Regions from separate parts of the Umezawaea sp. genome, predicted to be linked through region 1. Evidence: riboswitches for the same ligand, from Rfam matches in the RefSeq annotation. Region 1 holds a riboswitch; each other region holds the start of a gene.

Region 1 (10,486 bases):
CAACTGGGCCATCAACACCGGCAACGGCTACTACGGCGGCCTCCAGTTCAGCCCGTCCACGTGGACGGCCAACGGCGGCGGCCAGTACGCCCCGATGGCCCACCAGGCGACCCGCGAGCAGCAGATCGCCGTCGCGACCAAGGTCCGCGACGCCGCGGGCGGCAAGTACACCGCGTGGCCCGGTTGCCGCGCCAAGTTGGGCTTGGCGTAACAATTGCCGCGTGACTGAACAACCGTCGTCGACCGGGCCGGGGAGCATGCTCCTCGGCCCGGCCGACGTTCGGCGCCTAGCGGCCGAACTGGACATCCGCCCCACCAAGAAGCTCGGTCAGAACTTCGTGCACGACCCGAACACGGTTCGGCGCATCGTGACGGTGGCGGAGCTGACCCCGGACGACGTCGTGCTGGAGGTCGGTCCCGGCCTCGGCTCCCTGACGCTCGCGCTGCTGCCCGCGTGCCGCGCCCTCGTCGCCGTGGAGATCGACCCCGTCCTGGCCGCCAGGCTGCCGCGGACGGCGCTGGAACGGGCACCCGAGCTGGCCGACCGGCTCCACGTGGTGCTCGCCGACGCCATGCGCGTCCAGGCGGCCGACCTGCCGGTCGCCCCGACCGCGCTCGTCGCGAACCTGCCGTACAACGTGGCCGTGCCGGTCGTGCTGCACCTGATGGCCGAGCTGCCGTCGTTGACCAAGGGGCTCGTGATGGTGCAGGCCGAGGTGGCCGACCGGATGGCCGCCGGGCCCGGCAGCAAGGTGTACGGGGTGCCGAGCGTGAAGCTCGCCTGGTACGCCGACGCCCGGCGCGCGGGGCCCGTGCCTCGGTCGGTGTTCTGGCCCGTGCCCAACGTGGACTCGGCGCTGGTGGCGTTCAAGCGTCGCCCGGAGTTGATGTCCACTGTGGACCGGCGGGCGCTGTTCACGTTGGTGGACGCGGCTTTCGCGCAGCGGCGGAAGACCATGCGGGCCGCGCTGTCCGGGTGGGCAGGGTCCGCTGTGGAGGCTGAGCGGCGGCTCGTCGCGGCCGGTGTGGACCCCGGTATCCGCGGGGAGCAGTTGAGCGTGGAGGACTTCGCCCGCATCGCCGCGACGGTGTGACCGGCGGCCGGCTCGGGGTGCGCGGGGCGGGGGTGCTCCTGTCGTGAGGACCCCCCGACGCACACGCTACGGGAGGGGTCCGACATTTTTCGGGGGTCGGCTCGGGGCGGGTGGGGTCGGCGGCTGGGCGTTCGGGAGCCAGGGGTTCGGGGTGCTCGGGGTGTGGCGCGGGGGCTGGGGCGCGGGTGGTCGAGGGCTTGGTGGGCCGGTTCGCTCGGGCTGAGGTCGGTGGGGCTGCTGTTCGGGTGAGGTGGGGGCCGGTTTAGCTCGGGCGGGGTCGGCTGGGCCGGCTTGTTCGGGGTGGGGTCGGTGGGACTGCTGTTCGGGTGAGGTGGTGCCGGTTTGTTCGGCGGGATCGGCGGGGGCTGGCTTGTTGGGCGTGAGGTCGGTGGGCTGGCTGTTCGGGTGAGGTGGTGCCGGTTTGTTCGGGCGGGGTCGGCGGGGGCCGGTTCGTTCGGCGTGAGGTCGGTGAGGTGGGTGCCGGTTTCCTCGGGTGGAGTCGGAGCCGGCCTGCTCGGGATGTGGTCTGTGTGGCGGCTGCTCGGGTGTGGTCCGTGGGAGCGGGGTGGCTCGGCGGTGGGGTCGGCTGGCTTGAGGCGAGGGCTGGCGGTGGCCCGGTGTTGCCGTCCGAGCCCTGGCGGTCGAGGAGTTGGTGTCTCGGCCAGGGGGTGGCGAAGGCCGGTCGTGCGTGGTGCGGTTCCAGGGTGTGGGTTGTCGTGAGCCGCGCTGGGGTTGTTCCGCGGCGTGGGCCGGTTGAGCGGGAATGGCCAGGGGTTGAGCGGTGTGGCTCACCCGATTCACCTGTTCGGACGTAAGGGGTCCGGTTGATCATCGGCCAGTAGGCCGATTGGCCGGTGATCCGTGGGTTCGGTACCGGATTCAGGCGTGGATGCTGGTCCAGAAGTGTGACTTCTCGAACGATCCCAGATTGTGGGCCTTTCGGGCTTGCGTTTGCGGCCTCGGGTCGGGTGTACTCGTGTTGCCATCCCGAGCGGCCGAGAGACCTGGCTCTTTGACGCCGCAGCAACCACCCGCTGGACGCGGGCAGGTGCTTCCGCCAGGCTCGATGGAGGATTACGTGCCCACGCAGGGAATGCTCACGCGGCGCCGGACGGTCGACCAGTGCCGCCGCACCAACACGGGCTGTCGACGCTAACTCGTACAGGCGCTTCTCCTTACCCCCTAGCCTCTACCCGAATTCCTCGCCGTCCTCATCGGACGGTCCATTGAGGACGGCCGCCGCATGCCACAAGCACTGCGACGCCGCGCGTAGCCGTGGAGCGAAAACGTGATCACTGTCGAAAACCTCACCAAGTCCTTCGCCGGGCACTCAGGCCCGGTCGTGGCCCTCGACGGCGTCAACCTGGAAGTCCAGGCCGGCACCGTCCTCGGGGTCGTCGGGCCGAGCGGAGCGGGCAAGTCCACCCTCGCCCGGTGCGTCGCACTGCTGGAGCGCCCCGACAGCGGCGCGATCCGCGTCGACGGCACCGACCTCGTCTCGCTGGACGGCACCGCGCTGCGCGCCGCCCGTCGGCAGATCGGCGTTGTGCCGCAAGGGGATTCACTGCTCCGGCAGCGCACCGCCGCGGGCAACGTGGCACTGCCGCTGGAGTCCGCGGGCGTGCCCGGTCCGCAGCGCCGCAACCGCGTCGCCGAACTGCTCGACCTGGTCGGCCTGACCGAGAAGGCGGGCAGCTACCCGGACCAGCTCTCCGGCGGCCAGCGCCAGCGCATCGCCGTCGCCCGCGCGCTGGCGGCCGGGCCGTCGGTGCTGCTCGCCGACGAGCCGACGTCCGCGCTCGACCCCGACACGACCGGGTCGGTGCTGACCGTGCTGGACCGCGCCCGCGCCGAACTCGGCATCACCGTCCTCGTCGTCACGCACGACATGGCCGTGGTGCGCCGGATCTGCGACGACGTCGCCGTGCTGGAGGACGGCCGGGTCGTGGAGCACGGCCGCGTGCTGGACCTGGTGTCGGACGGCGCCAGCCGCACCGCCGCGTCGCTGCTGCCCGCGATCGACCAGAACCCGCTGGCGGAGAGCCGTTTCGACCGCGTCGCGGACGTCGTGCTGGTCGGCTTCGCGGCCGTCGGCGCGCTGCTGCCCGAGGTCACCAGCCGGTTCGGCGTCGAGCTGAACCTGCTCGGCGGCGGGCTCACGCGGCTCGCCGAGACGCCGGTCGCGCGCTTCCGCGTCGGCCTCAAGGGTGAGCGCGCCGACTCCGCGCTGGAGTGGATCTCCGAAGCGGGCGCCTCCGTCCAGCGCACCCTCAAGGGTCCGCAGGGAGTAGCTGCGTGAGGTCTGCGACACCCTGGTCCACCGTGTTCGACATGCTCGTCGACGCAACCGGCGAGACGTTGTACATGGTGGGCGTCTCCACCCTGGTCGCGACCGTGCTCGGCATCCCGGTAGGGGTCTGGCTCCAGCTCACCGCTCCCGGTGGGCTGAAGCCCAGCCCTCTGCTGCACAGGGCTCTGGGCTTCATCACCGACCTCGGGCGCTCGATGCCGTTCGTGGTCCTGCTCATCGCGTTGACGGCGCTCACCCGGCTGGTGCTCGGCAGCTCGATCGGCACCAGCGCGGTGATCGTGCCGCTGTCGATCGGCGCCGTGCCGTTCGTCGGGAGGCTGGTGCAGAACATCCTGTCCGAGGTGCACGTCGCCGTGGTCGAGGCGGCCGTGACGACCGGGGCGGGCACGCTGCGGATCGTGCGCAGCGTGCTGCTCCGGGAATCGTTGCCCGCCTTGATCAACGCGATCGGCGTGACCGTGATCGCCGTGCTGGGCTACTCCGCCATGGCCGGGATCATCGGCGGCGGCGGGCTCGGCGACCTGGCGATCCGCGAGGGCTACCAGCGGTTCAACGACCGGGTCCTGTGGGCCACCGTCGCCTGGCTCGCCGTGGTGACCACGGTCATCCAGTTCGCCTTCACTCGCGCCGCCCGTTCCGCCGACCGGCGCAGGCACGCGTCCGTCTAGTCCGACTCCGGACACCCCCCGTTCGACCCACTCATCGGCCACCGCCGACGCACAAAGGAACCCCATGCGCATTCGTGCTGCCCTCGTCGCCCTGCTGCTGACCGCGGCGGGCTGTGGCAGCGGCACCACCGCCGCGACCGACCCCTCAGCCCCGCTGAAGGTCGGTGTCAGCCCCACGCCCCACGGCGAGATCCTCAAGCACGTGGCCGACACCCTGGCCGCCGAGAAGGGCCTCAAGATCGAGGTCGTCGAGTTCACCGACTACGTCCAGCCGAACACCGCCCTGGTCGACGGATCGCTGGACGCCAACTACTTCCAGACCGTGCCGTACCTGGACACGGTCAAGCAGTCCAGCGGCGCCGCGCTGGAGTGGATCGGCCCGGTGCACCTGGAACCGCTCGGCGTGTACTCGACGAAGCACGAGAAGCTCACCGACCTGCCCGAGGGCGCCAAGGTCGGCGTCGCCAACGACGCGACCAACGAGGCGCGCGGCCTCAAGCTGCTCCAGGCCAACGGGCTGATCAAGGTCAAGGCGGGCACCGAGGAGACCGCGACGATCCGCGACGTCGAGGACAACCCGAAGAAGCTGGAGTTCGTCGAACTGGAGGCCGCCCAGCTGCCCCGGTCGCTGGAGGACACCGACGCGTCCGTCGTGAACGGCAACTACGCGATCGACGCGGGCCTCAAGCCCGCCTCGGACGCCCTCGTGCTGGAGAAGGCCGAGGGCAACCCCAACGCCAACGGCCTCGTCACCCGCGCCGAGCTGAAGGGCGACAAGAGGATCGGGGACCTGCTCGCCCTGCTCCAGTCGCAGCAGGTCAAGGACTACATCAACCAGAAGTTCGCCGGGGCCGTCCTGCCCGTCTGACCAGTGCGCCGAGCCGCTCGACCCCCGTCGGGCGGCCTCGGCCGCGGGCCGGTGGGAGCGAACACGTCCTCGACGCCCGTAGGCTGCATGTCGTGCTCGCCGTAGTCCCACCCCCGGTCACCGTCCGCGTCCCGGCCAAGGTCAACCTCCACCTGGCCGTCGGGAACCTCCGCGCTGACGGCTACCACGACATGGTCACCATCTTCCAGGCGCTGTCGCTGCACGACGACGTCACGGTGGCGGTCGCCGACGACCCCGGCGTGGAGGTGCGCGGCGAAGGCGCCGACTCCGTGCCGACCGGTCCGACGAACCTCGCCTGGATGGCCGTGCGGGCGCTCGCCGCGCACGTGGGGCGCGACCCCGAGGACCCGAAGGTCCGCGTGGTGATCCGCAAGAACATCCCCGTCGCGGGCGGCATGGCGGGCGGCAGCGCCGACGCGGCCGCCGCACTGGTCGGTCTCGCCTCCCTGTGGCGGCTGGAGATCGGTCGGGACGAGCTGGCCACCCTCGCCCGCGGCATCGGCGCCGACGTCCCGTTCGCGCTGTACGGCGGCACCGCCCTGGGCACGGACCGCGGCGACCAGATCGTGCCCGTCCTCGCCCGGCACCCGTTCCACTGGGTCATCGCGTTCGACAAGGGCGGCCTCTCGACGCCCGAGGTGTTCGGGGAACTCGACCGGCTGCGCACCGACGGCAACCCGCCGCGCGTCGGGGCCGCCGAGGCCGTGCTCGAAGGCCTCGCGTCCGGCGACCCCCGGCAGCTCGCCCTGCTGCTCGGCAACGACCTCCAGGCCGCCGCCGTGTCGCTGCGGCCCAACCTGCGGCGCACGCTGCGCGCCGGGGTCAACGCCGGTGCCCTCGCCGGGATGGTGTCCGGGTCCGGCCCGACCTGCGCGTTCCTCTGCACCGACGCCGACTCGGCCGTGCGGGTCGCCGCCGAGCTGGCCGGTGCGGGCGTGTGCCGGACCGTCCGCGTCGCCCAGGGGCCCATGCCCGGCGCCCGCGTCGTGGCCTCCGAGGAAGCACCCCGACCGGTGCCGCCCGAGGTCCACGCCTAAGTCCCGCTCTTCCTCCTCCCTACTCTGAAGGTGCGCTTCCACGATGGCCAACCTGGTCAACCTCGAGTCCGTGTCCAAGTCGTTCGGCGTCCGGCCCCTGCTGGACGGGGTGTCCCTCGGTGTCGGTGACGGCGATCGGATCGGGGTGGTGGGCCTCAACGGTGGCGGCAAGACCACCCTGCTGGAGGTCCTGGCGGGCCTCGAAGACCCCGACTCGGGGCGCGTGAGCCAGAACCGCGGGCTGTCCATGGCCGTGGTGACCCAGCGGACCGAGCTGCCCGAGGGCTCCACCGTCCGGCACGCCGTGATCGACCCGCTCGGGTTCGACGCGGAGCACGAGTGGGCCGCCGACGCCCGCGTCCGGTCCATCCTGGACGGACTGGGGATCACCGCGCTGGGCCTGGACTCGCCCGTCGGGACCATGTCCGGTGGCGAGCGGCGCCGCGTCGCGCTGGCCGCCGCGCTGGTGCAGGACCTCGACCTGCTGGTGCTGGACGAGCCGACCAACCACCTCGACGTCGAGGGCGTGCGCTGGCTGGCCGCGCACCTGCTGGCCCGCAAGTCGGCGCTCGTGGTCGTGACGCACGACCGCTGGTTCCTCGACACCGTCTGCACCCGCACGTGGGAGGTCGTCGGCGGCCAGGTGGAGCAGTACGAGGGCGGCTACGCGGACTGGATCTTCGCCCGCGCCGAGCGGGGGCGGCTGGCCGACACCCTGGAGGAGAAGCGCCGCAACCTGGCCCGCAAGGAGCTGGCCTGGCTGCGCCGCGGCGCCCCGGCCCGCACCTCCAAGCCCCGCTACCGCATCGACGCCGCCGAGGCGCTGATCTCCGACGTGCCCGCGCCCCGCGACAAGGTCGAGCTGCTGGCGTTCGCCAAGCGCCGCCTCGGGCGCACGGTGCTGGAGCTGGAGGACGCGACCCTCACCGTCGGCAACCGGACGCTGGTCAAGGACCTGACGTGGCGGATCGGTCCCGGCGACCGGATCGGGCTCGTCGGCGTCAACGGGTCGGGCAAGACGACGCTCCTGCGGCTGCTGGCCGGTGAGCGGGAGACCGAGGGCGGTCGGCGCATCCAGGGCCAGACGGTGAAGCTCGCCCACCTCACCCAGGAGCTGCACGACCTGCGCGGGTCGATGCGGGTGCTGGAGGCCATCGAGGAGGTCGCCCGGCGGGTCGTGCTGGGCAAGCAGGAGATGTCCGCCTCGCAGCTGGGGGAGCGGTTCGGGTTCTCCTCGCAGAAGCAGTGGACGCCCGTGTCCGACCTGTCCGGCGGTGAGCGGCGGCGGTTGCAGCTCTGCAGGCTGCTCATGGCCGAGCCGAACGTGCTGCTGCTCGACGAGCCGACGAACGACCTGGACATCGACACGCTCCAGCAGCTGGAGGACCTGCTCGACTCCTGGCCGGGGACGCTCGTGGTGATCTCGCACGACCGGTACCTGGTGGAACGGGTGTGCGACCAGGTCGTCGCGCTGTTCGGCGACGGCGGGCTGACCGACCTGCCCGGCGGCATCGAGGAGTACCTGCTGCGGCGGGACTCCCAGCGCGAACTCGCCGCGTCACGGGAAGCGGTGCCGGTGCCGGTCGCGGTGTCGAGCGCCGCCGACCAGCGGGCCGCCCGCAAGGAGCTGTCGAAGCTGGAGCGGCGGATGACGACGCTCCAGAAGAAGGAGGCCGAGCTGCACGCTGCGCTGGCCGCCGCGGCCACCGAACCGGAGCGGCTGCTGGCCCTGGACGCCGAGCTGCGGGCCGTGCACGCCGAGGTGGCCGAGGTCGAGGAGCAGTGGATGGCCGCCGCCGAGCTGGTCGAGGGCTGAGCCGACGAACGAGGGGGCGGCGTTCCGCGGAACGCCGCCCCCTCCGCGTTCAGCGACCCCGTCGGCGCAGTTCCGCTGCCAGGCGGGGCATGAGGTCGTCGACGAAGGCGCAGTCGTAGCCCTGGCCGTTGAGCAGCGCGTGGGCGAACCTGACCTTGGAGATGTCCGAGGAGGTCGCTCCCAGCATCCCGTCCAGCGCGATGCCGATCTCCTCCAGCATGCGGTCTACCTGGGCCTGTCTGTAGCCGCGCTGGTTCGGGGCCGCCGGGGGCAGGCGCACCTGGCGCAGCTGCTTCCAGCTCTGGATCGGCGGGATCCTGCCCGGAGCACCGGGACCGCCCGCGAGCTGGCGTTCGACCCGCGCCAGGAAGGCGTCCACCTCGTCCTCGTCGTAGCCCCTGCGGCCGATCAGCGGGCGGCTGAACCTCATCTCCTTGATGTCCGCCGCCGTCAGGTCGTCCTGCCCCAGGAGGGTGTCCTCGATGCGGTCCAGGAACTTGTCCACCTGGGACTCCTGGTAGCCGCGCCTGCCGCGCGGGGGCTTGCCGAACGCCGCCGTCCGCACGTCCCGCGCCGTCAGCGGGGGCTCGACGAACTCCGGCTGGACCGCCACCGGCGGCGACTGCTCCAGCGTGACGACGACCAGGTCGAGGAACATGTCGACGTCGTCCTCGTCGTAGCCGAACTGGTCCGGCGTCGCCTCGCTGAACTCGGCCTCCTGGACCTCCAGGGCCGTGAGGTCGTCCCGACCGCGCAGGGTGGCCTCGATGCGGGCGAGGAACGCGTCGATCTCGCCCTCGTGGTAGCCCGGCGTGCCACCCCGCGGCTTGTGGAAGCGGACGCCCCTGACGTCCTCCGGCTTGAGCCTGGGAGGCGGCTGCATCTTGGTCGACGTCGCGTGCGCCCCCAGGGCGGGCGCGGTCGCCTGGCGGCGCTGCGGTGTCGACTCCAGGGTCTCCGCGACCAGTTCCAGGAACATGTCGACCTCGGCGGCGTGGTAGCCGGCGTGGCCGGGCCTGGGCAACGGGAACCGCATCGCGCGGATGTCCCGCGCCGTCACCGTGTCCCTGTTGCGCAGGGTCTCCTCGACGCGGTCGAGGAAGTCGTCGACCCTGTCCTCGTCGTAACCCTGCTCGCCTGCGGGCGGGCGGTGGAACACCACCTGGCCGATGTCGTCCGCGCTCAGCAGCGGCGCGGGATGCGCAGGCTGGTGCTGTTTCGTGTCGTGGCCAGCCCGATCCACCCAGTGCCTCCCTGAAATCCTGTCACCCGAGTATGTCCGGATGGCCGCTGAATCCGTTCGCCCTAACGGCCTAATGCGGAGTCGCGGGACGACGCGATCCGGGGTAAGGCGCTCGCGCGGCACGCGGACGGCTCGACCGATCTACCCTGACCACCATGAGCACGTTCGTGAACACGATGCTGGACACCGCCACCGGGCCGGGAGGTCGGGCCAAGGGGATGACGACGGGGGAGCCGAACGCGCCCCTGCGCCGCACCTGGGCGGAGGTGCACGAGCGCGCCGCCAGGCTGGCAGGCGGACTCGTCGAGGGTGGCGCGCAGCCGGGAGCGGCCGTCGCCGTGCTGGCCGCCGACCCGGCGGAGATCGCGCCCGCCGTGCAAGCCGTGTGGATGGCGGGCGGCAGCACGACGATGCTGCACCAGCCGACCGCGCGCACCGACCTGGCCGAGTGGGCGGCGGACACCATCAAGGTGCTCTCGATGATCGACTCGAAGCTGGTGCTGCTCGGCAGCCCCTTCGACGCGCTGGCGGGCGTGCTGGACCAGCACGGCATCGGCTACCGCAAGCTGGACGAACTGGCGGGCGAGCCGCTGGCCGCGCCCGTCGAGGTCGGCGAGGACGCGACCGCGCTGCTCCAGCTCACCAGCGGCTCCACCGCCGACCCGAAGGCCGTGCGGATCACCCACGGCAACCTGATGTCCAACGCCTACGCGATGCGCACGGCCGCCGCGCTCGACACGGCGACCGACACGATGATCTCGTGGCTGCCGCTGTTCCACGACATGGGCATGGTCGGGTTCCTGACCATCCCGATGCTCTTCGGCATCGACCTGGTCAAGGTCACTCCGGTCGACTTCCTGGCCCGCCCGACCCTGTGGCCGGACCTGATCAGCCGCCACCGCGGCACCATCACCGCGGCCCCCAACTTCGCGTACTCGATCGTCGCCCGGCGCATGTCGACCGTGGAGGACGACAACGCCTTCGACCTGTCGTCGATGCGGCTCGCGCTCAACGGCGCCGAGCCGATCGACCCGGCCGCCGTGCGCGCGTTCACCGACGCCGGCGCGCGCTTCGGCCTGCGCCCCGAGTCGGTCATGTGCGCGTACGGCATGGCCGAGGTGACCCTGGCCGTGGCGTTCGCGCCGGTCTTCACCGGGCTCGCCGTCGACGTCGTCGACCCCGACCAGCTGGAGGCCGAGCACCGCGCGGTGCCGGTGCCCGAGGACACGCCCAACGCCCGCACGTTCCCCCTCCTCGGGCCGCCCGTGCCCGGCCTGGAGGTGCACGCCGTCGACGAGGACCGCAACGTCCTCCCCGAGCGGCACGTGGGCCAGCTGCGGGTGCGCGGCGAAGCCGTGACGCCCGGCTACCTGACCGTGGACGGCCCGCTCGCCACCCAGAACGCCGAGGGCTGGCTGGAGACCGGCG
Region 2 (10,486 bases), on a different contig from region 1:
GGGCTGAACCGCCGCGAACTCAGCTGGCGCGGATCCCCGCGACGCCCTCACCGGTCCCTCGTCGAGAGCAGGCCCACGGCGGGGCGGTCCTCTCCCGAGGCCCCGCTCACGGTCCGCTGACCAGCCCGGTTCCTGCTGGTCGGCGACCTGCTGCTAGTCTTGCTGGCCGTACCCGCGTGGCATTCCGCACTGGAGGAAACCTGCCCTCACCGGCAGGGCCGAAACACCAACGCGGTACACCCCCAACGTAAGAGAACGAGGGCGTCAGCATGGCCAACATCAAGTCCCAGCTCAAGCGGATCAAGACCAACGAGAAGGCTCGGCTGCGGAACAAGTCCGTCAAGTCTTCCCTGAAGACCGCGGTGCGCAAGTTCCGCGAGGCCGCCGACGCCGGCGACAAGGACAAGGCCACCGCGCTCCTGCAGGACGTGTCCCGCAAGCTCGACAAGGCCGCGACCAAGGGCGTCATCCACGCCAACCAGGCCGCCAACAAGAAGTCGGCCCTGGCGAAGCGCGCCAACCAGATCTGATTCGTCGATCGGGTCCTTGCCGAGAGGGCGTCACCCCCAGGGGTGGCGCCCTCTCGGCGTTCCACGGAAGCTGCCCTCCGCCGTGAGCAGCGGCACCCACCAGCCACTGCTCACGGCAGAAGACTCACACGGGGCGATGGACGATGCTCAGCGGCGCCCGTGCACGGCCACGATGCGCAGCACGGCCCTTTCCAACGCGTAGTCGGCGTCGGCGGCCACGCCCTTCACGTCGGCGTTCAACAAGGCCACCACCGACATCGCCTCGGCCAATCCGGGGGAATCCCACCCCCGCGCCTGCCCCTGGGCCTTCTTCACCTTCCACGGCGGCATCCCCAGCGACCCGGCCAGCTGGAACGGGTCCGCTCGACCGGCCGCCGACACCCGCGCGATGGTCCGCACCGAGTCCGCCAGCGCGTCCGCGACCAGCACGTGCGGCACCCCGAGCTGCATGGCCCAGCGCAGCGCCTCCAGCGCACCGGCCCGGTCCCCCGCCACGGCCTTCTCCGCGACGGCGAAGCCGGTGACCTCGGCGCGCCCGCGGTGGTACCGGCGCACCTCGTCGGCGTTGATCTTCCCGCCGCTGTCGGCCACCAGCTGCGAGGCGGCGGCGGCCAGCTCGCGCAGGTCCGTGCCGACGGAGTCGATCAGCACCGAGACGCCCTCGGGGTCGATCTTCCCGCCCGCCGCGCGGACCTCGTTGCGCACGAACGCCTCGCGCTCGGACGCCTTGGTGATCTTCGGGCACTCGACGGTCACCGCGCCGGCCTTCTTCAGCGCGGCGGGCAGCTCCTTGGCCGCCTTGCTGCGCCCGCCGCCGGAGTGCACGACCACCAGCGTGATGCCGTCGGCGGGGGCCTTGGCGTAGGCGATGACCGTGTCGGCGATCTCCTTGCCCGCCTCCTGCGCCGCCTCCAGGGCGATGACCCGCCCCTCGGCGAACAGCGACGGGCTGACCAGTTCGGCCAGCTCGGGCGGGGTGAGGTCAGTCACCCGGACGCGGGTCAGGTCGGCCTGGGCGTCGATGGCGCGCGCCGCGTCCAGGGCCGCGCGGATCGCCCTTTCGACCAGCAGTTCCTCGTCGCCGACCACGAGTTGCAACGGATCGGGGGCGACAGCGGCAGCGCTCACGGCACGAATCCTCCCACGCTCCGCGCACTCCCGAAGTGTGGACACCGGTGGTCGAAGGGCGGGAGGGTGCCGTAACTTGGGGACCACAACTGAATACCGCTCATCCAGAGGGGCAGAGGGATCGGCCCGAAGAAGCCCCGGCAACCCGATCGTCAGGTACTCGCACGCGTGCGGGCGCTCGACGGTCATGGTGCCAATTCCGACCCGCGATGCGGGACAGATGAGGAGTTACCTCGCGATGACTGCTGTCAGTGTGCCCACGAGCACCTCGTTCGACCTCGGCCCCGCCCGCGCGCTCTCGTGTCGCGAGTGCGGCCACGAAACCCCTCTCGCCGCCGAGTACGCGTGCATCGAGTGTTTCGGGCCGCTGGAAGTGGCCTACGACTTCGGCCGGATCCGCCGCGAGGACATCGAATCCGGCCCCCGGTCGATCTGGCGCTACCGCGGCCTCCTGCCCGTTCCGTCGACCGTCCAGTCCCACCCGAACACCGAGCCCGGCGGCACGCGCCTCGTGCGGGCCGACCGGCTCGCCAAGGCCCTCGGGCTGCGCAAGGTGTGGGTGAAGGACGACACCGGCAACCCCACGCACTCCTTCAAGGACCGCGTGGTCGGCGTGGCCCTCGCCGCGGCCCGTGAACTCGGCTTCACCGTGCTCGCCTGCCCGTCCACCGGCAACCTGGCCAACGCCGTCGCCGCCGCCGCGGCCCGCGCGGGCTGGGAGTCGGTCGTGCTCGTGCCCTCCTCGCTGGAGCAGGCCAAGATCCTCATGACCGCCGTGTACGACGGCGCCCTGATCGCCGTCGACGGCAACTACGACGACGTGAACCGCCTGGCGCAGGAACTGGCTGCCGAGCACGAGGACTGGGCGTTCGTGAACGTCAACGTCCGCCCGTACTACGCCGAGGGCTCCAAGACCCTGGGCTACGAGGTCGCCGAGCAGCTCGGCTGGCGGCTGCCCGAGCAGATCGTCGTGCCGATCGCGTCCGGCTCGCAGCTCACCAAGGTCGACAAGGCCTTCCGCGAGTTCGGCGAACTCGGCCTGGTCGAGCAGACCCCGTACAAGGTCTTCGGCGCGCAGGCCACCGGCTGCTCCCCCGTGTCCGCCGCGTTCAAGAACGGCCACGACGTGGTCCGCCCCGTCCGCCCGGACACCATCGCCCGCTCCCTCGCGATCGGCGCGCCCGCCGACGGCCCGTACGTGCTGGACGCCGTCCGCCGCACCGGCGGCGCCATCGAGGACGTCACCGACGAGGAGGTCGTCGAGGGCATCCGCCTGCTGGCCCGCACCGAGGGCATCTTCGCCGAGACCGCGGGCGGCGTGACCGTCGCGACGGCCAAGAAGCTGGTCGAGACCGGCAAGCTCGACCCCGACGCGGAGACAGTGCTGCTCATCACCGGCGACGGCCTCAAGACCCTCGACGCCGTCTCCCACACCCTGGCCCCGCTGGCGACCGTGCCGCCGTCGGCGCAGGCAGTGCTGGACGCGCTCGCCTCCAGGCGCTGACCGGAACGGCCACCTCCTGACCGCGACACCGGTAGGGCCGCACCCGACCTGACCGCGACACCGGCGGAGCCACACCCAGCCCGACCACAACACCCGTAGAACCACCACCCCTGACCACGACACCGGTGGGGCCGCACCCAGCTTGGGTGCGGCCCCACCGTCGTCAGCGCAGCAGGTAGGCGTCGATGATGGTCTGCTCGACGCTCCCTCCCGACCGGTCAGCCGCCTTGGCCCGCAACGACACCGACCTGGCGCCCTCCGGGTGCGACAGCGTCAGCACACGGCCGCCGTTCACCGCGACCGCCTGCCACGTGACGCCGCTGTCGTAGGACACCTCGGCCGACGTGATCCGCTTCCGCGCCTGGACCACACCGGCCTGGTTCTGCACCGATACCGGCACGGGGAACACCCGACCGGCGGGCGCGGTGCCCGCGGAGTCGAGCTTCGGCGCGTAGCGGATCACCGAGATCGGCAGCGCCGCGATCTCCGCGGTCCGATCGGACCGGAAGGTCCACACCGCCGACACCCTGGTGCTGAACGGAGTCGTGCTCCGCACCGCGTCGGTGGTGAGCCGGTAGTCCGCCGCACCGTCCGGCAGCGCGAAGCGCCCGTAGCCGGGAGAGGCGCTCTCGGCCAGCAGCTCACCGCCGCGGTAGAGCTTCAGCGCGCCCACCGCGGGCGCCTGCCCGGCGTTGCCCGCCCCGTCGCCGAACAGCGGCAGGTTCGCCACCAGTTCGGAGTCGTCGCGGTACAGCCACGGCCGACCGCGGTTGTCCGTCAGGCTCGGCCCGAAAACGGCGTGGTGGAAGGACTCCTCGTACGCCTTGCGCGGCGCGTACGACTTCGGCGGCCCGTCCAGCCCACCCCGGTAGCCCTCCGGGCTCTGAACGGTGAGCCGCCGCGCCCAGTCCGCGTTCTCCCCGCCGTAGAACTCGGTCCGCACACCGGGCGCGGTGAACGCCTCGATCGCACCCCAGCCCCACTCACCCTGCCCGTGAGCGGTGGACGCGTTGCCGATCGTCACGGACTCCCCCGGCCCCGGAGCACCGACGTCGACCCGCACGGTCGCCAGGTCCGCCTTGTCGACCACCTTGGTCAACCCCGTGTGCGTCCTCCCCTTCAGGTACCAGGCGAGCCCGTAGAACTCGGCCCCGCCCTTCGCGACCCAGCTCGTGCTGAGCTTCCCGGTCACCTCGCCGGGCGGCGCCTCCGGCCCGAGGTGCGCCAGACCGACGTGCGACGTCCCTCCACCGAACGAGAACCCACCGATCTGGTAGGTCTTCGCCCCGTGGACCCGCTGGAAACCCGTCTCCAGCAACGACAACCGCGCCGTCGGGTCCGGCAGCGTCAGCACGACCGGCTTCGCCAGCCGCGCGTCCAGGTCGATCGTGGTGGGACCGCTGACCGTCAGCTTCGGGTAGCTGAACGAGTCGTGCGTGTACACCGCCCCCGATCCCTGCACGGACCCCGACAGCAGGTACTCGCCGACCGGCACCCGTCGCCGCAGCTTCCCGTCCGCGTCCTTGGCGAGGGACACGAACTCACCCGTCTCCACGTTCGTCATGAACGCCGAGAAGTGCTCAGCCTTCTCACCGGACCGCTGGGTCCCGTTCACGACCAGGTCGTAGCTCTCCGGCTCCAGGTCGACCACCACGGCGGTCCGTGCGCTCGCGGTGCCCGACGCGGCGACCAGCGCCCCACCGAACTGCCCACCGGCGGGCGCCTTGCCCACGTCGGCCACGACCGTCGCGGTCGCCGTGCCACCCGCGGGCACCGTGAGCCGAGCGGGCTCGACGGCGAACAGCCCAACGGGCGCGGGTGCCCCATCCGGTGCGGTCGTGTCGACCCGCAGGTCGAGCGTCAACGGCACCGCGCTGTCGTTGCCGTAGCTCACCTCCTTGGTGATCAGGGGCTCACCGGTGTGCGGCCACTGGTGCGACCCGAACGCGACGCTGCTCGGCCGGCTGGTGATCGCCTGCGTCATCGCCCGAGCCGAGTCCACCCGCCCGGCCCCCTGCTCGAACGGCGTCAGACCGGCGGTGGGAGCGGCCGACGCGACGAGCCGCGCCTTGAGCTGCTCACGCGTCAGCTCCGGGTACTGCTGCGCCAGCAACGCCGCCGCGCCCGCCACGTGCGGGGTCGCCATCGACGTGCCGGACAGTGCGGTGTAGCCGTCCACGACCGGTGGACCGATGCGCCCGTCAGCGTGCCGAGCGGCCACGATGTCCACACCGGGCGCCGTGATGTCCGGCTTGATCACCCCGCCACCCACCACGGGCCCGCGGCTGGAGAAGTCCGCGATCCTGTTGTCGCGGTCCACCGCACCGACCGTCAGCGCCTCGTCCGCGGTACCCGGCGACCCGATGGAACCCGCTCTGGGCCCGGAGTTGCCCGCGGCGATCACGAACAGCGTCCCGTACGTCGTGGACAGCGTGTTCACCGCTTCCTCGAGCGGATCGACCCCGGGGGTGTCGTACCCGCCGAGACTCATGTTCACGACCGCCACACCCTGCTCGGCCGCCCACTGCATCCCCGCGATGATCCCCGAGTCCGCACCGCTGCCGGAGTCGTCGAGCACCTTGACGTCCAGGATCCGCGCACCGTGCGCCACACCCCGGTACGCACCGCCTCCCTTGGCACCGGTGCCCGCGATGATCGACGCCACGTGCGTGCCGTGCCCGTAGTGGTCGACGGCGTCCTTCGAGTTCGAGAAGTTCCGCTCCCCCACCTCCCTGTCCGCGAGATCCGGATGGGTCTGGTCGACCCCGGTGTCGAGCACCGCGACCGTCACACCCTCACCGGTGTAGCCCGCCGCCCACGCGGCGGGCGCCCCGATCTGCGGCACGCTGCGATCCAGCGACGCGGTCCGCACCCCGTCCAGCCACACCTTCTTGATCCCGGACCCGGCCAGCGCACCAACCCCGGTCAACCCGCTCCACAACCCGGAGCCCGCCGACTTCTCGACGTCGACCGCGACACCGTTGACGCTGGGCAGGTCGACCGTCACCGCCGTGCCCGCGGTGGCGGCGAACGACCGCTGCCCAGGCTGGTAGGTCACGATCAACGGCACCGTGTCCCGCTGCCCGTCCCCGTACCCGGAGGCGATCAGCTCGGTCACGTCGAACAGCCGCCGATCGAGCACCCCCTTGGCCAGCAACGGTTCCGCGTCCGCGGGCACCACGTAGCTGTGCCCGTCGCTCTCGAACGTCGAGAACCACATCCCCTCTCGCCCAGGCCCCGGCTCCAGGTACCCGGCCGACCCCTTCGAACCGGGGAACACCCGGTCACCGGTCAGCAGAGTCACCGACTCACCACCGGTGCCCGACCGCACGCCGGACGGCTCGGACGACGCCACTGGCGCGGCGTGAAGGGCCTGCGCACCTCCCATGATCAAGGCACCCGCGACGAGTACGACGACTGTTCTCCTCGGGGGTCCACCGCTCCGACCGCGCACTGACGCCTCCAAGTCACTGGTTTGTCGCGGAGAGTAAGAGCTACCGCGAGCCATTGACAAGGGTTCTTAACAAATATGGTCTAGACCTGTCCGGTTCTAGGGTGTGTCCTGCGGGAACGCACCTGCGTGCCTTGGCGTGATCTTCCCGAACGGTGTGGGCCGTGGAAGACCGTGCGCGAGCGGTTGCGGAAGCGGACCACGGACCTGCCGCTGGCGGTGATCCTTACGCCCGGCCAGGCCGGCGACGACCCGCAACCGCTGCGACTGCTGGACGAGATCCGAGACACCGACGTGGACGGGCAGCGGGTGCGGGTCGGCGGATGAACGCCGACAACGCCCAGGGCTCGGCCGGTGGTAGGCCGCCCACCTTCGAGCCCGGCAACTACAAGCACCACAACGTGGTCAGGCGCTGCCTCAACCGCCGCACGCAGTTCCGCGGTCTGACAACCAGCGCCGGCTGTAGCGCGCGGGCTCGAACGAGCCGACCATCCTCACCGCACCCGGACGGCTGCGGGCCGACCGGCCGCGCAGCCGGTTCAGCACGGAGTCCGGAGCCCGACAGGACGTGAGCACGAGCGGCGGCAGCCTCCCGCCGCGCCGACCACGGCGTGGATCTTGCTGCTCAACCCGGACGACCCTGCCGCCACCGCGCCTCGCGGCAGCAGCGCGATCCTGATCGGCAGACGTGTCAGCGCCGTTCTTGCCCGGCATGGCCCGCAGCTGATCACCCGCTGCTGTTCGGGCGACAGAGTCTCCTTTCCTCGGTCGGTGCCTCTTCCAGCGCATCGCGGGTCTCGCAGGCAACCGCCGGCACTGGAACGCTCCGGCCTCGACCTGGGTGGTGAACCGGTCGTTCAACTGCCGCCGGGTGGATCCCGGACGCTGCCCGGACGTCACGGGCCGCGCGCCCTTCCTGGACACCACCGCCTGAACGTTCCGCCGACCTCTCGCCCCGCTGTGGTGATCACAGGCCGATCTTGTCGCTGCGCAGCCACCCCGTGCGGGGAAACCGGGTGAGTTCGGGGAGGAGGTGGGGACCGACGGACTCGGTGGCGGTGCGCCACGCCATGATCCGCTGGGGCCACGGGGCTCCTGACTTGGAACGGTTGTAGGCGTTGGTGTGCCACGGGAGTTCGTCGATCGACAGGGTGTCGTCGAAGAGGTGTTCCGCGACGAGTTCGTGGGCGGCGTCGGGTGACACCACCTCGGTCGGGCGCAGCACGGCGGTGACGGTGGCACGGGCGACGACGCCGCGCCCACCGCCGCGCAACTCGTCGCAGGCGTAGTAGGTGAACGCCGGTTTCAGTTCGTCCGTCGGCCACGGGGAGGGCACGTAGCCCGGCTGCCAGAGCACCCAGCTGAGCGCGGACCGACCGTCCGGCACGGTCCAGCCGAGGCGCAGCCGGATCCAGGTTCCGTTCATCGTCCTTCTCCTCACTTCTTGCGTCGTACGACGCGCGGTCCGGTCTCTCCACCGAGGACGGCGGTGTCGCCGTCCCGGTCGGTGCGCAGCACCAGCGCCCCACGCCCGGTGAGCGCGTCGAGCACGGCGCCGTTCGGATGGCCGTAGCGGTTGCCCTCGCCAACGCTGACCAGGGCGATCCTGGGTTTGACCTGCGCGAGGAACTCGGGCACCGAGAACCTCGACCCGTGGTGGGGAACCTTGAGCACCTCGGCGGTCACGTCGACGTGGCCACCGAGCAGGTCCGCTTGACCCTCCAGTTCGATGTCACCGGTCAGCAGCACCCGACCGGCTTCGGTGTGGGCGCGCAGCACGAGCGACGAGTCGTTGATCGCGGTGTTGTCGTCTTCGTCCGGGACCGCTCTTCCCCTGGGCCCCAGCACTTCCAGGACCAGGCCCGGCAACTCCAGGCGTTGGCCCGCGGTCAGTGCGACCAGTTCCACGTCGGCCGCTCGGGTCTGGCGGCGGACCTCCTCCCATGCCCAGTTCGGTTCGTGCGACGGTCCGACGGCGACCGCTCCCACGCTGCGGTCGGCGAGCACGGCCGTGAGCCCGCCGATGTGGTCCGCGTGCAGGTGGCTGAGCACCAGCAGCGGAATGCGCCGAACCCCCAAGCGGCGCAGGCAGGACGTGACCGGTCCCGGATCAGGACCGGTGTCCACCAGTACGGCCCGACCGGGTTCCGCCGTGGCCAGCACAACCGCGTCGCCCTGGCCCACGTCGCACGCGACGGCCGACCAGCCGACCGGCGGCCAACCCGGTGTCACGACGCTGGTGGGGACCAGCACCAGCACCCCACCCAGCAGGGCGGCGGCCAGCAGCGCACGGGTTCGCCGTGCCTTGAACAGCCCGTGGACGACCAGGAGGACGACCGCCAGCAGGACTCCACCCCACCAGCCACCGGGCCAGCGGACGGACGCGTGGGGCACCTCCGACGCGCGTCTGCCCACCGTGATCAGCCAACGGGCTTCCGGCCCCGCCAACTCGACCAGCAGCCGGGCGGCACCACCGTGCAGCGGCGCGACCACCGCGGCCAGCACCCCCAGCACGGTCGCGGGCGCGACCACCGGAGCGACCACCATGTTGGCCACCACCGCGACCAGGCTGATCCGGCCCGAGATGCCGACCACCAGCGGCGCGGTAGCGAGGCTCGCGGCCACCGGCACCGCCAGCACTTCGGCGAGTCCGATCGGCACTCCGCGCTCCCTCAGCGACGCCGCCCACCTCGGAGCGAGGAGGACCAGCGCGGCCGTGGCGACGACCGACAGGGCGAACCCCGGATCGGCCCCCAGTTCCGGGTCGTACAGGACCAGCACGATCACCGACGTGGCCAAGGCGGGCAACGCGGACCGTTCGCGCCCCAGCACGAGCGCGAGCAGTGCCACCGCACCCATCACGGCCGCCCGCAGCACGCTCGGTTCCGGACCCGCCAGGATCACGAACCCCACCAGCGCGAGGGCGGCACCCACCGCGCACCCTCGCGGGCCGACGCGGAAAGCTCTCAGCAGCAACAGGACCGCGCCGCACAGGATGGCGAGGTTGGCCCCGCTGACGGCCAGGACGTGGGCCAGGCCAGCCGTGCGGAACTCCTCCACGACCCGCGGGGAGAGCTCGGACGTGTCTCCGACCACCAGGGCGGGGAGCAGGCCCGCCGGTTCGGGATCGAGGGTGGTGCTGGCCTCGCGCAGACCGGAGCGCAAGGTCTCGGCCGCTCGCTGCCACACCGGAGCGGGGCCGACGTCCTGCGGAGGGCCGCGGACCCGCAGCACCGCCACCGTCAGCTCACCCCGCCTCGCCGGTGCCAGGACTCCGCGAGCCGTGATCTGTTGGCCCGGCAGCAGATCGCGCCAGCCGGTGGCAGGTGCCACGAGGACCACCTGCCCTCCCTGCTCGTGGGTTCGGCCCGCCACGAGGAGCCGGTGGACGTCGGCGTGGACGACCACCGCGTCCACCCCACCGGGTTTGGCGGCGAACCCCTCGGTGCGCATCCCTCGCGGTCGGGTGGAGAGCTCCGCGCGGAGCACGACCGCTTCCGAGTTGGTGGCCGCGGACCGGACGGGGTGCACGGCCGACTGGTGGACCCTGAAGCCGATGGAGAGGGCCGCGATCGGAGCGGCGACCACCAGCGCCAGCGCGCACGACCTCGCGCACCAGTCGTTGTGGATCGCCAGCGCACCCACCAGGCACGCGATCACGCCGGTGAGGACGGCGATCGGCCAGTTCCACAGGAGACCGCCCAGTGCCACCGCCCAGACCGCGAGAGCGGCGGGGACCAGGCGGTACCTCGGGTTCACGACGTGCCCAGCCGGAGGCGGAGGCACGAGGTGACCGGGGTGGGTCGCGGGGTCGAACCGGACTGCCGGGGAACGGGAGGTGCGGCCGGCTCGGGCACGCGGTCGTGGCCCGTG
Region 3 (10,486 bases), on a different contig from region 1:
AGGCCCTGTTCTCCTCGCTCGGCTTCACCGCGGAGGCGAGCTGCCGCCGGGCCCTGCTGGCGTACTCGGTGTACCTCGGGCAGGCGCAGCTGCGCGCCACGGCGCCGCACGTCGTGAGCGGGAGCCTGACGCTGCTCGACGACACGCTCGTCGCGCTGAGCGCGCACGGCTGAGCGTCTCCGGCTCGGCATCGGGGTGGGGCCGGGCGCCCGGCGCGAGGTGGTGGGCCGACGCCGCGCCGGTCGCGGCACCGGCTGCGGAGGGCACAGGCGAACGAGGTCGTGCGCAAGGCTCTGGCCAGGGCTTTCGGGGTGCGCGAGCAGGACGTGCCGGTGGTGGGGCGACCGGGCCGGGACGGGGTCGTGGAGATCGACCCCGCCCCGGCGGGCGCGGTGGAACGGCTCACCGAACCGCTAGGCGGCCAGCGTCCACACGGCGTGCGCGATGGCGTCGGCGTTCCGGTCGAGCGACGTCGCGTTGACGTTCGCCGTGGTGTCGCACGAGCGGTGGTAGCAGCGGTCGAACGCGACCCCGGACGTGCCGCCCCACTTGGCGGCCTGCGCCGCGGTCTTGACGACCTCGGCACCGGAGAACGTGCCCCCGGTGGCGATGCCCGCCCGCGCGAACGCCGCGTGGTCGGAGCGCCCGCCGACCTCCGTCAGCTCGGGCTGCACGCCGATCGAGGTGAAGTAGGCGACCAGCGTCTGCTGCACGGCGACGGAGCCCGAGGGCTGACTGGCGCCCGAGTAGACGAAGTAGCCGGGGTTCGGGGAACCGGTCATGTCGAAGTTCAGGTAGGTCTTGATCCGCGACCTCTCGGCGGCGGACAACGAGTTCACGTAGAAGGTCGAGCCGACGAGGCCCAGTTCCTCCGCGCCCCACCAGCCGAAGCGCAGGTGCCTGGTGAACGCGGCCCCGCTCGCCCTCGCGGCCAGCGCGACCTCCAGGATCGACGCCGAGCCGGTGCCGTTGTCGTTGATGCCGGGACCCGCGGTGACGCTGTCGAGGTGGCCGCCGACCATCAGGACGTTGTTCAGGTCGCCACCGGGCATGTCCGCGATCAGGTTGTAGCCCGTCGCGCCGTTGCGGGTGAACGTCTGCACCTGGGTGGTGAAGCCCGCCGCGTCCAGCTTGCCCCTGACCCAGTCGATGGACGCCTTGAAGCCCGGCCGTCCGTGGGCGCGGTTGCCGCCGTTGGCGGTCGCGATGCTCTGCAACTGGTTCAGGTCGGCCTGGACGGCGGCCACCGAGATGTTCGGCGCGGCCAGTGCGGCGGGCGCGGGGGCCGCGGTGGCGGACCCGGTGCCGATCAGCACGCTGGTGATCATCAGGGCCGGGATCGACCGGCCTGGGGTTGTTCGCAGCTTCACGTTCTCAACTCCATGCAGGGGTGTGGGTGGAACGGGTCGGCACCGGACAGGGGGTGGCGCGCGGCCCTCTGGCCAACCTGCACCGCCCCGGACGCGTGCCGCTAGGTACGTTCGGCTGATTCACGCCTTCGTGTCCGGATCGGCCGTGACCCTGAGCACTGGAGCACGGGAAGATCCGCTGTCTGATTAGTCCAATTCAGTGGTGACGGGGAACAATGGCGTCACCGTCGAGCACGTCAGGGAGGTCGCGTTGGGAATCACGGCCATCCTCGGCATAGGCGCGGCGGTCCTCCTCGTCTCGGTGATCGCGGTGAGGTTGTCGACGAAACTCGGCCTGCCGTCGCTGCTGCTGTACCTCGGCATCGGTGTGGTGCTGGGCGAGAGCGTGCTCGGGATCGACTTCGAGGACGCCGACCTGACCCGGTCGCTCGGCACCGTCGCGCTGGTCCTCATCCTCGCCGAAGGTGGCCTCACCACGCGGTGGTCGGCGGTGAAACCCGCCCTGGGACTGGGGATCGCACTGTCCACTGTGGGCGTCGGCGTGAGCGTCGCCGTCACCGGCGCGGCGCTGCACCACCTGCTCGGCCTGGACTGGCGGATCGCGCTGCTGTGGGGCGCGGTGCTGTCGTCCACCGACGCGGCGGCCGTGTTCAGCGTGCTGCGCGCGGTGGGTGTCGGCAAACGCCTGACCGGTGCGCTGGAACTGGAGTCCGGCATCAACGACGCGCCCGTGTACATCGCCGTCGTGCTGCTCGCCTCGCCCGACCCGATCACGTGGACCGCCCCGCTGCTGCTCGTCTACGAACTCGTCGTGGGCGGGCTGATCGGGGTGGCGCTGGGCTGGATGGGTGCCGCCGCGCTGCGCCGGGCCGCCCTGCCCGCCACCGGCCTGTACCCGTTGGCGACCGTCGCGGTGTGCGTGCTCGCCTACACGGCGGGCGACCTGGCGCACGCGTCCGGTTTCCTCGCCGTGTACATCGCCGCGCTGGTGCTGGGGAACTCCCGGCTGCCCCACCGGTCGGACACGCTGTCGTTCGCCGAGGGCCTCGGCTGGCTGGCGCAGATCGGCCTCTTCGTGCTGCTCGGCCTGTTCGCCTCGCCGGGGCGGGTGCTGGACGCGCTGGTGCCCGCGCTGGTCGCCGGGGCGGTGCTGGTGCTGCTGGCCAGACCGCTGTCGGTGGCGCTGGCCGCGATCCCGTTCAAGGTGCCGTGGCGGGAGCAGGTGTTCGTCGCCTGGTCCGGGCTGCGCGGGGCGGTGCCGATCGTGTTCGCGCTCATCCCGGTGATCCAGGGCGTGCCGGGGTCGCAGGAACTGGTGGACGCGGTCTTCGTGCTCGTCGTGGTGCTGACCCTGCTGCAGGGCAGCACGCTGCCCGCGCTGGCGAAGCTGCTCGGGCTGGTGCGGACGGGTGAGGCGCACGAGGTGCACGTGGACGCCGCGCCGCTGGACGAGCTGGGGGCGGAGCTGCTCCAGGTGCGCATCCAGCAGGGGTCGAAGCTGCACGGCGTGTACCTGTCGGAACTGCGGTTGCCGCAGGGGGCCGTGGTGAGCCTGATCTCCCGCGGTGGCAAGGGTTTCACACCCCAGCCGACCACCAGGCTCCAGGTGGAGGACCAGATGCTCGTGGTGTCGACCGAGGCGGCTCGGGAGGCGACCGAGAAGCGGCTGCGGTCGATCGACAGGGCGGGCCGGTACGCCCGCTGGAAGGGCGAGGACGGCGGGCGCCCGGCGTTTCCCAGCATCTGAGCGGGGCTCGACGGACGGCGTGCCCGTCGGCTAGCGTCGTCCACGAAAGGTCATGAGTGCCAGCGCGAAGCCCGTGCTAGCTGGCCGGCAACCCTCCTCCGCGGTGGGGTGCCCACGGTGAGGACCTGGTCCGGCGCGCAGCGCGTCCGGGCAAGCGCGGGCCCTCGCCGGGGTCCTGGACCCGAAGGGCAGTCACCATGACCATCGCCATCCCCCGCAGCACCGCTCCCGCCGTTCCCGGAGTCGTCGGCTCGTCGCTGCGCGTGCCGCTCGTGACCGGGGAGCGCGTGGAGTACGCCAACCTCGACCACGCCGCCAGCGCGCCCTGCCTGGAGCAGGTGCGGGACGCGGTCGACGAGCTGCTGCCCTGGTACGCCAGCGTGCACCGCGGCGCCGGGTTCGCCTCCCAGGTGTCGACGCGGGTCTACGAGCAGGCGCGGGATTCCGTGCGCCGCTTCGTGAACGCCCGCCCCACCGAGGCCGTCGTCTTCACCCGCAACACCACCGACGCGCTGAACCTGTTGGCGCGCAGCCTTCCCCGGCACACGTCGGTCGTGCTGTTCGACGCCGAGCACCACGCGGCGCTGCTGCCGTGGCGCGGCCCGAACGTCCGCCGGATCGCCACCCCGTCCTCCGCCGAGGCCGCCGTCGCCGTGCTGGACCGGGAACTCGCGTCCTGCCCCGTCGGACCGAGGCTGGTCGTGGTGACCGGCGCGTCGAACGTGACGGGCGAGGTGTGGCCCGTCGCCGAACTCGCGAAGGTCGCCCGCGGGCACGGCGCGCGGATCGCCCTGGACGCCGCGCAGCTCGCCCCGCACCGCCCGGTGGACGTGCGGGCGCTGGACGTGGACTACGCCGTGTTCTCCGGCCACAAGGTCTACGCGCCCTTCGGCTCCGGCGTGCTCGTCGGCCGGTCCGACTGGTTGCAGGCCGCCGAGCCGTACCTCGTCGGCGGTGGCGCCACGAAGCTGGTCACCGACCACGGCGACCGGCTCGGCGTGGCCTGGTCCGCCGTGCCCGAGCGGCACGAGGCCGGGTCGCCGAACGTGGTCGGCGTGCACGCGCTGGCCGTCGCCTGCGACGTGCTCGGGCGCCACTGGGAGCAGACCGTCGAGCACGAGCGGGTGCTGCTCGCCCGCCTCCGCGCCGGGCTGGCCACCATCCCCGGCCTGAGCGAGCTGAGCCTGTTCGGGGCCGAGCACGACCGCGTCGGGGTCGTCAGCTTCACGATCAGCGGCCACGACGCCGGCTACCTCGCCGCCGCGCTGTCCGCCGAGCACGGCATCGGGGTCCGGGACGGGGCGTTCTGCGCCCACGTCGCCGTGACCAGGCTGCTGGACGGGGTCGGGGCGCACGAGCACCGCGCGCTGCGGGCGTCGCTGGGGCTCGGCAGCACGGTCGACCACGTGGACCGGCTGGTCGCGGCCCTGCGCACCCTCGTGTCGGAGGGGCCGAAGTGGAGCTACGTCCAGCGCGACGGGCGCTGGGAGCCGGAAAACGACCCGCGTCCGCTCCCGCCGTTCCTGTCCTGAGCGGCGACTGGGACAATGGGTGCGTGTCCACCCAACCCGACGTCGACGTGACGCCTGCCGCGCTGCCCCGGCGGCGCCTGGCGCTGCTCGCCTCGGCGGCCGTGGTGGTGCTCGTCGTCGACGTGGTCAGCAAGATCGTCGCGGTGGCCCTCCTGGAGGGCCGTGAGCCGGTCTCGCTGCTGGGCGGCGCGCTGTACCTGCCGCTGATCCGCAACGGCGGCGCCGCGTTCGGCCTCGCCGAGGGCTGGACGGCCGTCCTGGCCCTGATCTCGCTCGGCGTGGTCGGGTTCATCGTGTGGATCGCGCGCAAGCTGCGGTCCGGCCCGTGGGCCCTCGGGCTCGGGATGGTGCTGGGCGGCGCGCTGGGCAACCTGGGCGACCGGATCTTCCGGGCCCCTGGGCCGCTGCGCGGGCACGTGGTGGACTTCCTGTCCCTGTTCGACCCCTACGGCCGGGTGTGGCCGGTGTTCAACGTCGCCGACTCGGCGATCTGCGTTGGCGGGGTGCTCATCGTGACGATGGCGCTGCTCCAGCGCGACTACGACGGCACTCGTGCCGTGAAGAAGGACAAAGGATGAGCGGGTATCGCACCCTGCCCGTGCCGGACGGTCTCGACGGGATGCGCGTCGACGCCGGGTTGGCGAAGTTGCTCGGGCTGTCGCGGACGGCGGTCGCGGCGTTGACCGAGTCCGGCGACGTGGTGCTGGACGGGCAGGCCGCCGGGAAGTCGGATCGGCTGGTCGCCGGGGCGACGCTGGAGGTGACGCTGCCCGAGCCGCCTCGGCCGGTGTCGATCCAGGCCGTGCCGGTCGAGGGCCTCGTCGTGCTGTACCAGGACGACGACATCATCGTGGTGGACAAGCCGGTGGGGGTGGCCGTCCACCCGAGTCCCGGTTGGACCGGACCCACGGTGGTCGGCGGCCTGGCAGGCGCGGGGATCCACGTGGCAACCTCCGGTGCCGCCGAGCGCCAGGGCGTCGTGCACCGCCTCGACGTCGGCACCACCGGGGTGATGGTGGTGGCGAAGTCCGAGAACGCCTACTCGGCGTTGAAGCACGCGTTCAAGGAGCGGACGGTCGACAAGCTGTACCACGCGCTGGTGCAGGGGCACCCGGACCCGATCAAGGGGACGATCGACGCGCCGATCGACCGGCACCCCAAGCACGACTACAAGTTCGCCGTGATGGCCAACGGACGGCCCAGCATCACGCACTACGAGGTCGTGGAGGCCTTCCGGGCCGCGTCGCTGCTGGACGTGCACCTGGAGACCGGGCGCACGCACCAGATCCGGGTGCACTTCTCGGCGCTGCACCACCCGTGCGTGGGGGACCTGACGTACGGGGCCGATCCGACGTTGGCCAAGCGGTTGAAGATCACCCGGCAGTGGCTGCACGCCCGGACGCTGGGGTTCCACCACCCCGCCGACGGCCAGTGGGTGTCCTTCACGTCCGAGTACCCGGCCGACCTGGCCGACGCCCTGGAGCTGCTGCGGGCCGAGGGGTAGGGGCTCGGCGGCCGCTCGTCGTGGGCGGGGGCCGCGGCGCGTGCCGGTTTCGCTCGCGGTCCGCTCGTCAGTCGTCGATCGTCCAGACGAGGGTGTTGAGGTCGATCTCCGGTCTGGCGCTCCAGCGGACCGCCGTGATCGCGGTGTCCTCCGGCAGCACGTAGACGGTGTGCCCGCCCGCTGTCTCGCCCGGCTGCACGCCGATCTTGTGCGGTGGGCGGGACGAGAGGGACACGGGGGCCTTCGCCACCGGTTCTCCGGTGCGGGCCATCAGCACCAGGTACATGTCCGGCAGTGAGTTGAACGGGATGGTGCCGGTGTTCGTCAGTTCCGTGTGCACCACCACGGCGCGTTCGCCGTCCGCGAGCTTGTAGCCCGCCGCGGTGAAGAGGAAGTCCGCCGGGTCCACCACCTCGATCAGCTGGATGGAGAAGGTGGCGCCTTCCAGGCCCTCCGTCTCCAGCGAGGTGCCGATCTTGCCGGTGCGCTGGCCCGTCGCCCCCTTCGAGCCGCCGAACACCGGTTGCTGGTCACCCCTCGCCCAGCCCGCCGACTGGGGCGGGCCCCACGTTTGCTGCGGTGGGGCCTGCTGCGCCGGGAACGGGACGCTGGGGGGCGACTGGTACGGCGGGTACGGCCTGGGGCCTGCCGGGGGACCGCTGTAGGAGCCCCACACCATGCTGTTGGACAGGGCCTGGCGGATGCCGTTGGGGTCGCACTCGACGCCGACCAGCAGGGGCAGGCCGCTGCCCGACAGGGTGATCAACCTCGACGCGGCCTCGCGGGGGTCCATGCCCAGTCTCGCGGCTACCTCGTGCACGGCCGCACGGCCCATCTCCGCGATCACGGCGAGGAGGCGGGCGTCAACGGGATCAGGCGATACCACGCTTCGAACGCTACCCGTCCGGGGTGATCGTCGTGTGGCCGCCACCCCGGGCGCGGGACGGCCTCCCCGCGCGGAGGAGGAGCAGGTGGTGGCCGGGCGTGAGGTGCCGGGGTTCCGGGACACCTCGGGTGGTGCTTGGTCGGGTTTGTCGGAAGTGGCTGCGCCATTCGAGTGACAAGGTCGGGTTCACGGGACACGGACGGATGCCCGGACGTTCAGTTAACACAGTTAACTCACCACGGGAGGGGTGTCATGCACACGACCGAGGCCGGTCTTGAGCGACTCGGGGGCGAGTACCAGCAGGACCCGCACGCGGTGCACGAGCGGCTGCGCCGGACGGGTCCGGTGTCCGAGCTGGTGCTGCCGCGCGGCCTGAAGGTGTGGGTGGTGACGCGGCACGAGGAGGCGCGGATCGCGCTGTCCGACCCGCGCTTCAGCAAGAACTTCGCCGCGGCGGACGACCTGTTCGCCAGGCACCTCCAGCCCGGCGTGCCGCGGCGCGACTTCGACCAGTCGTTCGCCTCGCACATGCTGAACATGGACCCGCCGGACCACACGCGGCTGCGCAAGCTGGTCAACAAGGCGTTCACGGCGCGGCGCATGGAGGCCCTGCGGCCGCGCATCCAGGAGATCACCGACGAGCTGCTGGACGCGATGGCGGGCAAGCCCGAGGTCGACCTGCTGGACGCGCTGGCGTTCCCGCTGCCGATCACGGTGATCTGCGAGCTGCTGGACGTGCCGCTGGACCAGCGCGACGACTTCCGGATCTGGTCGGGGACGCTGCTCACCGACTCGACGCAGGAGGAGATCAACCAGGCCGCCGCGTCGATGTACGCGTTCCTGGCCGGGCTGATCCAGGCCAAGCGGGAGAACCCCGGCGACGACATCTTCTCGGCGCTGATCCACGCCAGCGAGGACGACGACCGGCTCAACGAGGCCGAGCTGATCTCGATGGCGTTCCTGCTGCTGGTCGCGGGCCACGAGACCACGGTCAACCTGATCGGCAACGGGGTGCTGGGGCTGCTGCGCAACCCGGACCAGCTCGCCCTGCTGCGCTCCGACCGGTCGTTGCTGACCAACGCGGTCGAGGAGTTCCTGCGCATCGACGGGCCGATCAACCTGGCGACGTTCCGCTACACCGCCGAGGAGGCCGAGCTGGGTGGCGTGACGATTCCGGCGGGCGAACTCGTGCTGGTGTCGCTGCTCAGCGCCAACCGCGACCCGGAGAAGTTCCCCGAGCCGGAGAAGCTGGACATCACCCGCGCGACCGGTGGTCACGTCGCCTTCGGGCACGGCGTCCACTTCTGCCTGGGCGCCCCGCTCGCGCGGTTGGAGGGCGCCATCGCCATCGGGTCGCTGCTGGACCGGTTCGACGTCGACCTCGCGGGCGAACCGGGACGGGCGCTGCGGTGGAAGGACAGCACGCTGCTGCACGGCTTGGAGCGGTTCCCGATTAGCCTGTCGGCTCGTGGACCACGATGAGCTGCTGAAACTGGACCAGGCCCACGTCTGGCACCCGTACGGCCCGATGCCGGGCACCCGCGAGCCGCTCGTCGTCGAGTCCGCCAGGGGTGTCCGGCTCCGGCTGGACGACGGCCGGGAGCTGGTGGACGGCATGTCGTCCTGGTGGGCGGCCATCCACGGCTACCGGCACCCCGTCCTGGACGAGGCGGTGCGCGGGCAGCTCGACCGGATGAGCCACGTGATGTTCGGCGGGCTCACGCACGAGCCCGCCGTGCGCCTCGCGGCCACGCTCGTCGACATCACCCCCGAGCCGCTCCAGCACGTGTTCCTGTGCGACTCGGGGTCGGTGTCGGTCGAGGTCGCGGTGAAGATGTGCCTCCAGTACTGGCGCTCCAGGGGGAAGCCCGCCAAGCGGCGGCTGCTCACCTGGCGCGGCGGCTACCACGGCGACACGTTCCAGCCGATGTCCGTGTGCGACCCGGAGGGCGGGATGCACTCGCTGTGGCGGGGGGTGCTGCCCGAGCAGGTGTTCGCCGACGCGCCGCCCGCCGAGATGGACACCGCGTACGTGCAGCACCTCGCGGACCTGATCGAGGAGCACGCCGACGAGCTGGCCGCGGTGGTCGTGGAGCCGGTCGTGCAGGGCGCGGGCGGGATGCGCTTCCACGACCCGCGCTACCTGCACGTGCTGCGCGAGCTGACGCTGGCCCACGACGTGCTGCTGGTGTTCGACGAGATCGCCACCGGCTTCGGCCGCACCGGCGAGCTGTTCGCCGCCGACCACGCGAACGTCAGCCCCGACGTGATGTGCGTCGGCAAGGCCATGACCGGCGGTTACCTGACGATGGCCGCCGCGCTGTGCACCGAGCGGGTCGCGGACGGCATCAGCCGGGGCGAGGTGCCGGTCCTGGCCCACGGGCCGACGTTCATGGGCAACCCGCTGGCGTCGGCCGTGGCGTCGGCGTCGATCGACCTGCTGCTGTCGCAGGACTGGCGGGCCGAGGTGCGGCGGATCGAGGCGGGCCTGGTGGCGGGTCTCGCGAACGCGCCGGGCGACGTGCGGGTGCTCGGGGCCATCGGGGTCGTGCAGCTCGACCACGAGGTGGACATGGTCGCCGCGACCGCCGCCGCGGTCGAGCACGGCGTGTGGCTGCGGCCGTTCCGCGACCTCGTCTACACGATGCCGCCGTTCGTCTGCACGGACGACGACGTGTCCGCCATCTGCGCCGCCGTCGTCGCCGCGGCGGAAGCGGGATAACGATCCGGGCATGGCTGGGAGGGGGAGCACCCGCCGACCGGTCGGGCCGTCCGCGTCGCCGTAGGGTGTTCCCCCGTGAGCGTCCTCGTGATCACCGGTACGGGTACCGAGGTCGGCAAGACGGCCGTGACGGCCGCGCTGGCCGCGGTCGCCTCCGCCGACGGCCGTCGGGTCGCCGTGCTCAAGCCCGCGCAGACCGGTCTGCTGCCCGGTGAACCCGGCGACGTCGACGAGGTCGTCCGCCTCGCGGGCCCCGTCACCACCCGTGAACTGATCAGGTACCCCGACCCGCTGGCCCCCGTGACGGCCGCCAGACGCGCCGGCAGACCCACCGTGTCGCCGTCGGAGATCGCCGCCGCCGTGACCGAGCTGGACGCGACCCACGACCTCGTGCTGGTCGAGGGCGCGGGCGGGCTGCTGGTGCGGTTCGACGAGAAGGGCACGACCATCGCCGACGCGGCGTGGGCGCTCAACGCCCCCGTGCTCGTCGTCGCGGCGGCCGGTCTGGGCACGCTGAACACCACCGCCCTGACCGCCGAGGCGATCCTGCACCGCGGCCTGGAGTCGCTCGGCGTCGTGGTCGGCCGCTGGCCCGCCGCACCCGACCTCGCGGCCCGCAGCAACCTCACCGACCTGCCGGAAGCCGCGGGCGGCCCCCTGCTCGGCGTGCTGCCCAACGGCGTGACCAGCCTGCACCCGGCCGATTTCCTGGACGTCGCGCGCGG

The links. Region 1 has a riboswitch for S-adenosylmethionine ahead of AC156L_RS35145 (methionine ABC transporter ATP-binding protein). Riboswitches for the same ligand answer to the same signal wherever they lie in the genome.
Region 2: another riboswitch for S-adenosylmethionine. It lies ahead of thrC (threonine synthase); the one in region 1 lies ahead of AC156L_RS35145 (methionine ABC transporter ATP-binding protein).
Region 3: another riboswitch for S-adenosylmethionine. It lies ahead of AC156L_RS21255 (aminotransferase class V-fold PLP-dependent enzyme); the one in region 1 lies ahead of AC156L_RS35145 (methionine ABC transporter ATP-binding protein).

What each region holds. Positions count from the first base shown of each region.
Region 1 covers NZ_DBNGPQ010000156.1:2,426-12,911, reverse strand. The annotation lists gene AC156L_RS35155 (resuscitation-promoting factor) at 1-211, shown strand, start outside; gene rsmA (16S rRNA (adenine(1518)-N(6)/adenine(1519)-N(6))-dimethyltransferase RsmA) at 258-1,094, shown strand; SAM riboswitch class I at 2,074-2,167, shown strand; gene AC156L_RS35145 (methionine ABC transporter ATP-binding protein) at 2,383-3,393, shown strand; gene AC156L_RS35140 (methionine ABC transporter permease) at 3,426-4,073, shown strand; gene AC156L_RS35135 (MetQ/NlpA family ABC transporter substrate-binding protein) at 4,138-4,941, shown strand; gene AC156L_RS35130 (4-(cytidine 5'-diphospho)-2-C-methyl-D-erythritol kinase) at 5,034-5,999, shown strand; gene AC156L_RS35125 (ABC-F family ATP-binding cassette domain-containing protein) at 6,043-7,815, shown strand; gene AC156L_RS35120 (DivIVA domain-containing protein) at 7,865-9,058, opposite strand; gene AC156L_RS35115 (fatty acyl-AMP ligase) at 9,214-10,486, shown strand, end outside.
Region 2 covers NZ_DBNGPQ010000080.1:31,169-41,654, reverse strand. The annotation lists gene AC156L_RS17605 (VOC family protein) at 1-7, shown strand, start outside; gene rpsT (30S ribosomal protein S20) at 270-530, shown strand; gene holA (DNA polymerase III subunit delta) at 678-1,658, opposite strand; SAM riboswitch class I at 1,756-1,885, shown strand; gene thrC (threonine synthase) at 1,897-3,162, shown strand; gene AC156L_RS17585 (S8 family peptidase) at 3,326-6,466, opposite strand; gene AC156L_RS17580 (hypothetical protein) at 6,788-6,940, shown strand; gene AC156L_RS17575 (hypothetical protein) at 7,581-8,039, opposite strand; gene AC156L_RS17570 (DNA internalization-related competence protein ComEC/Rec2) at 8,051-10,372, opposite strand; gene AC156L_RS17565 (hypothetical protein) at 10,369-10,486, opposite strand, start outside.
Region 3 covers NZ_DBNGPQ010000093.1:106,851-117,336, forward strand. The annotation lists gene AC156L_RS21240 (TetR/AcrR family transcriptional regulator) at 1-173, shown strand, start outside; gene AC156L_RS21245 (M28 family metallopeptidase) at 414-1,370, opposite strand; gene AC156L_RS21250 (potassium/proton antiporter) at 1,627-3,117, shown strand; SAM riboswitch class IV at 3,166-3,280, shown strand; gene AC156L_RS21255 (aminotransferase class V-fold PLP-dependent enzyme) at 3,315-4,649, shown strand; gene lspA (signal peptidase II) at 4,673-5,227, shown strand; gene AC156L_RS21265 (RluA family pseudouridine synthase) at 5,224-6,153, shown strand; gene AC156L_RS21270 (AsnC family protein) at 6,221-7,039, opposite strand; gene AC156L_RS21275 (cytochrome P450 family protein) at 7,292-8,521, shown strand; gene AC156L_RS21280 (adenosylmethionine--8-amino-7-oxononanoate transaminase) at 8,508-9,761, shown strand; gene bioD (dethiobiotin synthase) at 9,837-10,486, shown strand, end outside.